DNA from 2 places in the Paenibacillus sp. JNUCC32 genome. Region 2 is predicted to be linked to the other one. Evidence: a T-box and tRNA genes for the amino acid it is inferred to sense, from the RefSeq annotation. Region 2 holds a T-box; the other holds one or more tRNA genes.

Evidence for each region. A T-box is a leader RNA that pairs with one kind of tRNA and senses whether it is charged. The one in region 2 lies ahead of tyrS (tyrosine--tRNA ligase), so its partner is inferred to be a tRNA-Tyr.
Region 1: it encodes a tRNA-Tyr, which carries the amino acid that the T-box ahead of tyrS (tyrosine--tRNA ligase) is inferred to sense. The anticodon was not compared.

The regions. Positions count from the first base shown of each region.
Region 1 covers NZ_CP062260.1:6,625,220-6,628,468, forward strand. The annotation lists rRNA gene JNUCC32_RS29325 (23S ribosomal RNA) at 1-218, shown strand, start outside; tRNA gene JNUCC32_RS29330 (tRNA-Asn) at 375-450, shown strand; tRNA gene JNUCC32_RS29335 (tRNA-Ser) at 456-547, shown strand; tRNA gene JNUCC32_RS29340 (tRNA-Glu) at 564-638, shown strand; tRNA gene JNUCC32_RS29345 (tRNA-Val) at 702-777, shown strand; tRNA gene JNUCC32_RS29350 (tRNA-Met) at 812-888, shown strand; tRNA gene JNUCC32_RS29355 (tRNA-Asp) at 919-995, shown strand; tRNA gene JNUCC32_RS29360 (tRNA-Phe) at 1,076-1,151, shown strand; tRNA gene JNUCC32_RS29365 (tRNA-Thr) at 1,174-1,249, shown strand; tRNA gene JNUCC32_RS29370 (tRNA-Tyr) at 1,254-1,338, shown strand; tRNA gene JNUCC32_RS29375 (tRNA-Trp) at 1,345-1,418, shown strand; tRNA gene JNUCC32_RS29380 (tRNA-His) at 1,445-1,520, shown strand; tRNA gene JNUCC32_RS29385 (tRNA-Gln) at 1,537-1,611, shown strand; tRNA gene JNUCC32_RS29390 (tRNA-Gly) at 1,626-1,700, shown strand; tRNA gene JNUCC32_RS29395 (tRNA-Cys) at 1,712-1,785, shown strand; tRNA gene JNUCC32_RS29400 (tRNA-Arg) at 1,798-1,874, shown strand; tRNA gene JNUCC32_RS29405 (tRNA-Leu) at 1,883-1,962, shown strand; gene JNUCC32_RS29410 (hypothetical protein) at 2,317-2,616, shown strand; gene JNUCC32_RS29415 (PspA/IM30 family protein) at 2,691-3,249, shown strand, end outside.
Region 2 covers NZ_CP062260.1:434,752-438,000, forward strand. The annotation lists gene tetA(58) (tetracycline efflux ABC transporter Tet(58) subunit A) at 1-335, shown strand, start outside; gene tetB(58) (tetracycline efflux ABC transporter Tet(58) subunit B) at 332-1,147, shown strand; T-box leader at 1,265-1,497, shown strand; gene tyrS (tyrosine--tRNA ligase) at 1,588-2,847, shown strand; gene JNUCC32_RS01990 (NAD(P)H-dependent flavin oxidoreductase) at 3,145-3,249, shown strand, end outside.

The DNA.
Region 1 (3,249 bases), 750 kb from region 2:
GACGTACCGCTGGTGCACCAGTTGTTCCGCCAGGAGCATGGCTGGGTAGCTACGTACGGACGGGATAAGCGCTGAAAGCATCTAAGCGTGAAGCCCCCCTCAAGATGAGATTTCCCAGTATGTAAGACCCCTTGAAGACGACGAGGTAGATAGGTTGGAGGTGGAAGTGCAGCAATGCATGGAGCTGACCAATACTAATCGGTCGAGGGCTTATCCAAAATTACCCCAAAAAGTGAAGCAAAGCTTTGAAGCAGATGCCGAATACTTTTCGGGGACCCCGATACCACATCGGGTGAATGCTACTGATTCTAATGTGCTGCAAATTCGTTTCGTATCTAGTTTTCAGGTGATCAATCACTTGAATTGAATATTGTTCCCTGATAGCTCAGTTGGTAGAGCACTCGACTGTTAATCGAGTTGTCACAGGTTCGAGTCCTGTTCGGGGAGCCATTTATGGAGAGGTGTCCGAGTTGGCCGAAGGAGCACGATTGGAAATCGTGTAGGCGCCAAAAGCGTCTCGAGGGTTCGAATCCCTCTCTCTCCGCCACTATTATTTTAAGCAAGGCCCGTTGGTCAAGGGGTTAAGACACCTCCCTTTCACGGAGGTAACAGGGGTTCGAATCCCCTACGGGTCACCACTTTCTTTAAAAAACACTTGCTTCTTATATCAGATTTTGGTATGATAAAAGTCGCTTTGTTACGGAGGCTTAGCTCAGCTGGGAGAGCATCTGCCTTACAAGCAGAGGGTCGGGGGTTCGATCCCCTCAGCCTCCACCATGATTTTTCACCATTGCAGCAACCCTTTTAATGACGCGGGGTGGAGCAGTTCGGTAGCTCGTCGGGCTCATAACCCGAAGGTCGTAGGTTCAAATCCTGCCCCCGCAACCAATTTATATCGCAATAGCGATAGTGCCTCGTGGAACTGTGGTGTAGAGGCCTAACATGCCTGCCTGTCACGCAGGAGATCGCGGGTTCGAATCCCGTCAGTTCCGCCATTTTTACAAGTTTCATAGATGACTTTGGGATGAGATGCGTATCCGATATGGGATTCGTCAAAGTCCAAAATGAGCTCTATGGCTCGGTAGCTCAGTCGGTAGAGCAGAGGACTGAAAATCCTCGTGTCGGCGGTTCGATTCCGTCCCGAGCCACCATGTACCTTTTATAATTTTATACGCCGGTGTAGCTCAATTGGTAGAGCAACTGACTTGTAATCAGTAGGTTGGGGGTTCAAGTCCTCTCGCCGGCACCATTCTGGAGGATTAGTGAAGTGGCTAAACACGGCAGACTGTAAATCTGCTCTCTTCGAGTTCGGTGGTTCGAATCCATCATCCTCCACCAGTTTTTAGGGGCATAGTTTAAAGGTAGAACAGCGGTCTCCAAAACCGTTAGTGTGGGTTCAATTCCTGCTGCCCCTGCCAATCGAATCAATTTATAGTACAATATGGCGGTCGTGGCGAAGTGGTTAACGCACCGGATTGTGGCTCCGGCACTCGGGGGTTCAATTCCCCTCGATCGCCCCATATTACAAAATCATATTGGGGATTAGCCAAGCGGTAAGGCAACGGACTTTGACTCCGTCATGCATAGGTTCGAATCCTATATCCCCAGCCATTGATTTTATGTTTGCGGACGTGGCTCAGCGGTAGAGCATCGCCTTGCCAAGGCGAGGGTCGCGGGTTCGATTCCCGTCGTCCGCTCCATTTTTATTTCTGGCGCCATAGCCAAGTGGTAAGGCACAGCTCTGCAAAAGCTTTATCCCCAGTTCGAATCTGGGTGGCGCCTCCATAACAACCATATGTGCCCTTAGCTCAGCTGGATAGAGCGTTTGACTACGAATCAAAAGGTCAGGAGTTCGAATCTCTTAGGGCACGCCATTGTGTAAGCCGGTGTGGCGGAATTGGCAGACGCGCGCGACTCAAAATCGTGAGGGAAACCGTGGGGGTTCGAGTCCCTTCACCGGCATCAATCAAAAGGAATGTAGACGATCAACGTCTGCATTCCTTTTTTTGTTGTCTCTCCATCGAAGCATCCACACGATAAGTCCACTCCCAATCGCAGCTGCTGAGGATCGTTCTCCTGTAGATCGATGTTCCTTCAATAAGTGATACGGTAACAGCAGGGTGTTCGTTCACGGATATAACGCAAAAACTGCAGACCAGTCCAGAGGTTGGACGTAGGTCTATAGGAAGCCCCGCCTTAGGTCTAGGTCCAAAAACCGTCCACAGGCCGTTTTAGTCAAACTCGAAATTACCTAGAATAGAGTCATAAGGTTGAACAAATGAAACAACGATCAAACAACAGAAAGGCGGTGTATAAATGAGGAATTCAAAAGGCAATGGAATGAGTATCCTGTTGATTGGTTTAGGGATCTTGGTTCTTCTGGGAGTATTCGGTCCTCTGCTTGGATGGTTGTTCAGTCTTCTAATTCCGATACTGATGGTTGCTTTGGGATATTACGGAATTCGAAGAGGCAATACCTTGATGGGATGGATCATTCTCGGTATCGGCATCATCTGGTTGATGGGTAAACTGTCTTGGCTGATCGGTCCGATCCTTGGTGTCATCTTAATCATCTACGGAGTGTCCCGATTGAAGAATGGAAGACCCCGTTATTGATAAGGAACCACTACATTATATAACCTGCATAAACAACAGATCAGATCATGATAGATGAGGAGGGCTAAGCCGATATGAGTGTTTTCCGGCGGATAAGAGACATAACTGTAGCAACATTGAATGAAAAGCTCGAGCAGAGCCAGGATCCGGTTCGATTGATCGACCAGTTCCTACATTCAACCAGACAGGACATTGCTGAGGCCGAGAAGCTGCAGCAGCAATGCCAAGTACATTCCAGACAGCTGAAACAGCAGGTGGATCAAGCGGAAACCATGCGATTTAAACGCGAAGAGCAGGCACTGCTTGCCTTGAAGGCCGGCGAAGAGCATCTTGCCAAGCTGGCATTGCAGGAGAAGCTGATTTATGAGGAAAAGATTGAACAGTATCAAGGCCTGTTATCCTCAAGCCTGGAGTCGTTGAAAGAAATCGAGGAGCAGCTCGGTGAGCTGCGGATGGAATATCAGACGGTCTACAGCAAACGCCAGTATTATGTTGCCCGAGTGGAAACCCTTCGTCTTCAGCAAAAAATGAATGAACGTACGGGGTCCTATGGCGGGGGTCATGATGTACCGAAGATGTTCAATCGCCTCGAGGACCGTATCAGCGACTGGGAACTGGAAGCCAGAAGCCTTC
Region 2 (3,249 bases):
ATGAACTGAAGATGTCGGTAGGGACTTCCTCGCTGCACTTGACCGTCCAGGATGCAGTGGATATGGGCCGCGCCCGCCACACCGTGGAACAGGTGCTAGGCGTTCATGCCAACATATCGCCGGAAGCCGGAAAGATAACGGCGCCGATGGCTAATGCGGGTCTAGTTACAGACCTGTTGATCGAGCTGCGCACGGCAGGCATCGGCTTGTCCGAGATGAGCGTGCAGAAGCCGACCCTGGATGAGGTGTTCCTGACGATCACCGGCCACGGCGTGAAGGAAGACGATGTCCCATCGTCTAATGAACCCAACGATAGAGAGGTGACAAGAGTATGAGCAGCACGATCATGAAATCGGGGACGGAACGCCGGCTTAAAAACCGCACGAGTTTCGGTCAGACGGTACGAAACTCGTTGACGATGGCCTACCGGGGTCTGCTGAAGCTCCGGCGCACGCCCGAGCAGCTGTTTGACGTTACGTTCCAGCCCATTATTTTCACGCTGATGTTCACCTATATTTTTGGCGGCGCCATCTCCGGCGACGTGGCCAGTTATTTGCCTGTCATCATTCCCGGCATCCTCGTTCAAACCGTGATTACGACCTCCGTCGTCACGGGCGTGCAGCTGCGCGAGGATATGGATAAAGGCGTATTCGACCGATTCAAGTCGCTGCCGATTGCGCGAATTTCTCCGCTTGCAGGCGCCCTTCTGGCAGATACCGTTCGTTATACCATTGCAACGGTGCTTACCTTTTCGATGGGATACGTCATGGGTTACCGCCCGGGCGGGGGCCTGGGTTACGTTGCTCTTGCCGCGCTGATCGTCATTGTATGCTCATGGGCCATCAGCTGGATATTCGCGTTCTTCGGCGTGATTGCAAGATCCGCCTCCGGCGTGCAGGGGATATCGATGATCGTGCTGTTTCCGCTCACGTTTCTCTCCAACGCCTTCGTGCCGGTAGATACGATGCCGGGCTGGCTGCAGTGGTTCGTGAACATCAACCCGATATCGCATCTGGTGACGGCTGTCCGGGATCTGACGAACTCCGGAACCGTGGGCTGGGATCTGACGATATCCTTGGTCGGCGCCGCGATCATCGTGGCGATCTTTGCTCCGATCACGGTTCGTGCATATATGCGCCGCACCTAATATTCTGGGGACACCTCCGGCGGTATTCACCCATGCTGCCGGGGTAAGCGGGACGTCCGTCCAAAACGGAGTTGACATCGATTTATTAATTCACTATACTGTCTGTAATCTTATAAGCGACATACGTTGAAAGAGCCCAGTAGCAGCTTGGTCCCTGTTCTAGAAAGCCGGGGGGCGATGGAACCCGGTACATACCAACGCAGCGAATTACACTCTGGAGTATCTCGGGTAATGCCGAGCGGAAACGGCGAACGATACCTCGTCTAATGAGCGGCATGAATGGCGCGCGGCAAGCGCTGCAGACCATTCGTGCAATCTGGGTGGTAACACGGTTAATAATCGTCCCTATGTCTGTAACAGACAAGGGGCGATTTTTTGTTTTTCAACGGATGGGCGCTTCGTTATAAGGAAAAATCATGTATTGAAGGAGTGTTAACGCTGTGAATATTATCGACGAACTGGAATGGCGCGATGCGATCAACCAACAGACGGATGCCGAAGGCCTCCGGGAGCTTACGAATGAAAAGTCGATTTCGCTGTACTGCGGCGTGGATCCTACGGGCGACAGCATGCATATCGGTCACCTGATTCCCTTCATCATGCTCAAACGCTTCCAGCTTGCCGGCCATCGTCCGGTCATTCTGATCGGGGGCGCGACCGGCACCATCGGGGATCCAAGCGGACGTCAAACCGAGCGCTCCCTCCAGACGCTGGAGCAGGTTCAAGCTAACGTGGACGCGCTCACCGGACAAATGAAAAAGCTCTTCGTGACGGAGGGCGACAATCAAATCCGCATGGTCAACAACTACGACTGGACGCATAAGATCAACATTATCGAATTCCTGCGCGATTACGGGAAGAACTTCAGCATTAACTCGATGCTGGCGAAGGACGTGGTTGCGAGCCGGCTTGACAGCGGGATTTCGTTTACGGAATTCTCATACCAAATCCTGCAGTCGGTCGATTACCTGCATCTGTACCAGCATGAGGACGTGCAGCTGCAAATCGGCGGATCGGACCAATGGGGCAACATTACAAGCGGACTGGATTTGATCCGGAAGAAGGAAGGACCCGAAGCCAAAGCCTTCGGCCTGACCATACCGCTCATGCTGAAGGCCGACGGCACGAAGTTCGGCAAAACGGCCGGCGGCGCGATCTGGCTTGACCCGAACAAAACGACGCCGTTCGAGTTCTACCAGTTCTGGGCGAACACCGACGACCGCGACGTCGTCAAATACTTGAAATACTTCACCTTCCTGACCAAGGAGCAAATTGACGAGCTGGCCGAAAAGGTGCAGAGCGAGCCGCATAAACGCGAAGCGCAAAAAACGCTGGCCGAGGAAATGACGAGATTCGTGCACGGCGAGGAGATGCTGGAGCAGGCCAAGCGCATCACGGCGGCTCTGTTCAGCGGCGATATTAAATCGCTCACGGCCGATGAGATCGAGCAGGGCTTCAAGGAGATGCCGACGTTCGAAGCAACGCCGGAAACGAAGAATATCGTGGACTGGCTCGTGGATCTGGGCATCGAGCCTTCCAAGCGGCAAGCGCGCGAGGATATCACCAAAGGCGCGATCTCGATGAACGGCGAACGCGTCAGCGATTTGGGCCACGAGGTGACAGCCGACCAGGCGATTGGCGGCCGGTTTATCATCATTCGCAAGGGCAAGAAAAACTACAGTTTGGTGAAAATGTCCTAGAAGGGTAACCATCAGGGAAATAGGTCTCCCCGGACGAACGCACCCGCAAAAGCCGCTAAACACTTTTCATGTGCTTAGCGGCTTTCGTATGATTCAGGTTAGCCAGAATCTTCTGGTTGGCCTTTATATTAGAGATGAGAAAAAACTTCGAAGGCTTACTCTCCTGATCTCGCCAAAAAAAATGCTGTATGCGGTCTGTCTTCGAGAGGGTACGTCGATTGGCGTTTTTCTTTTATTTGAAAGTTTCTCTCTTTTAATAGGATAATATCTGTAGCGTTAAAGGAGGTAGATGATATCATGAACATTCAACTGCAGACCGAGCTGTGCGATCGGTTTGGCATCCGTTATCCGCTTATATTGGCTGGAATGGCCGGAGGGCCGACAACCGTTGAGCTGGTCGCC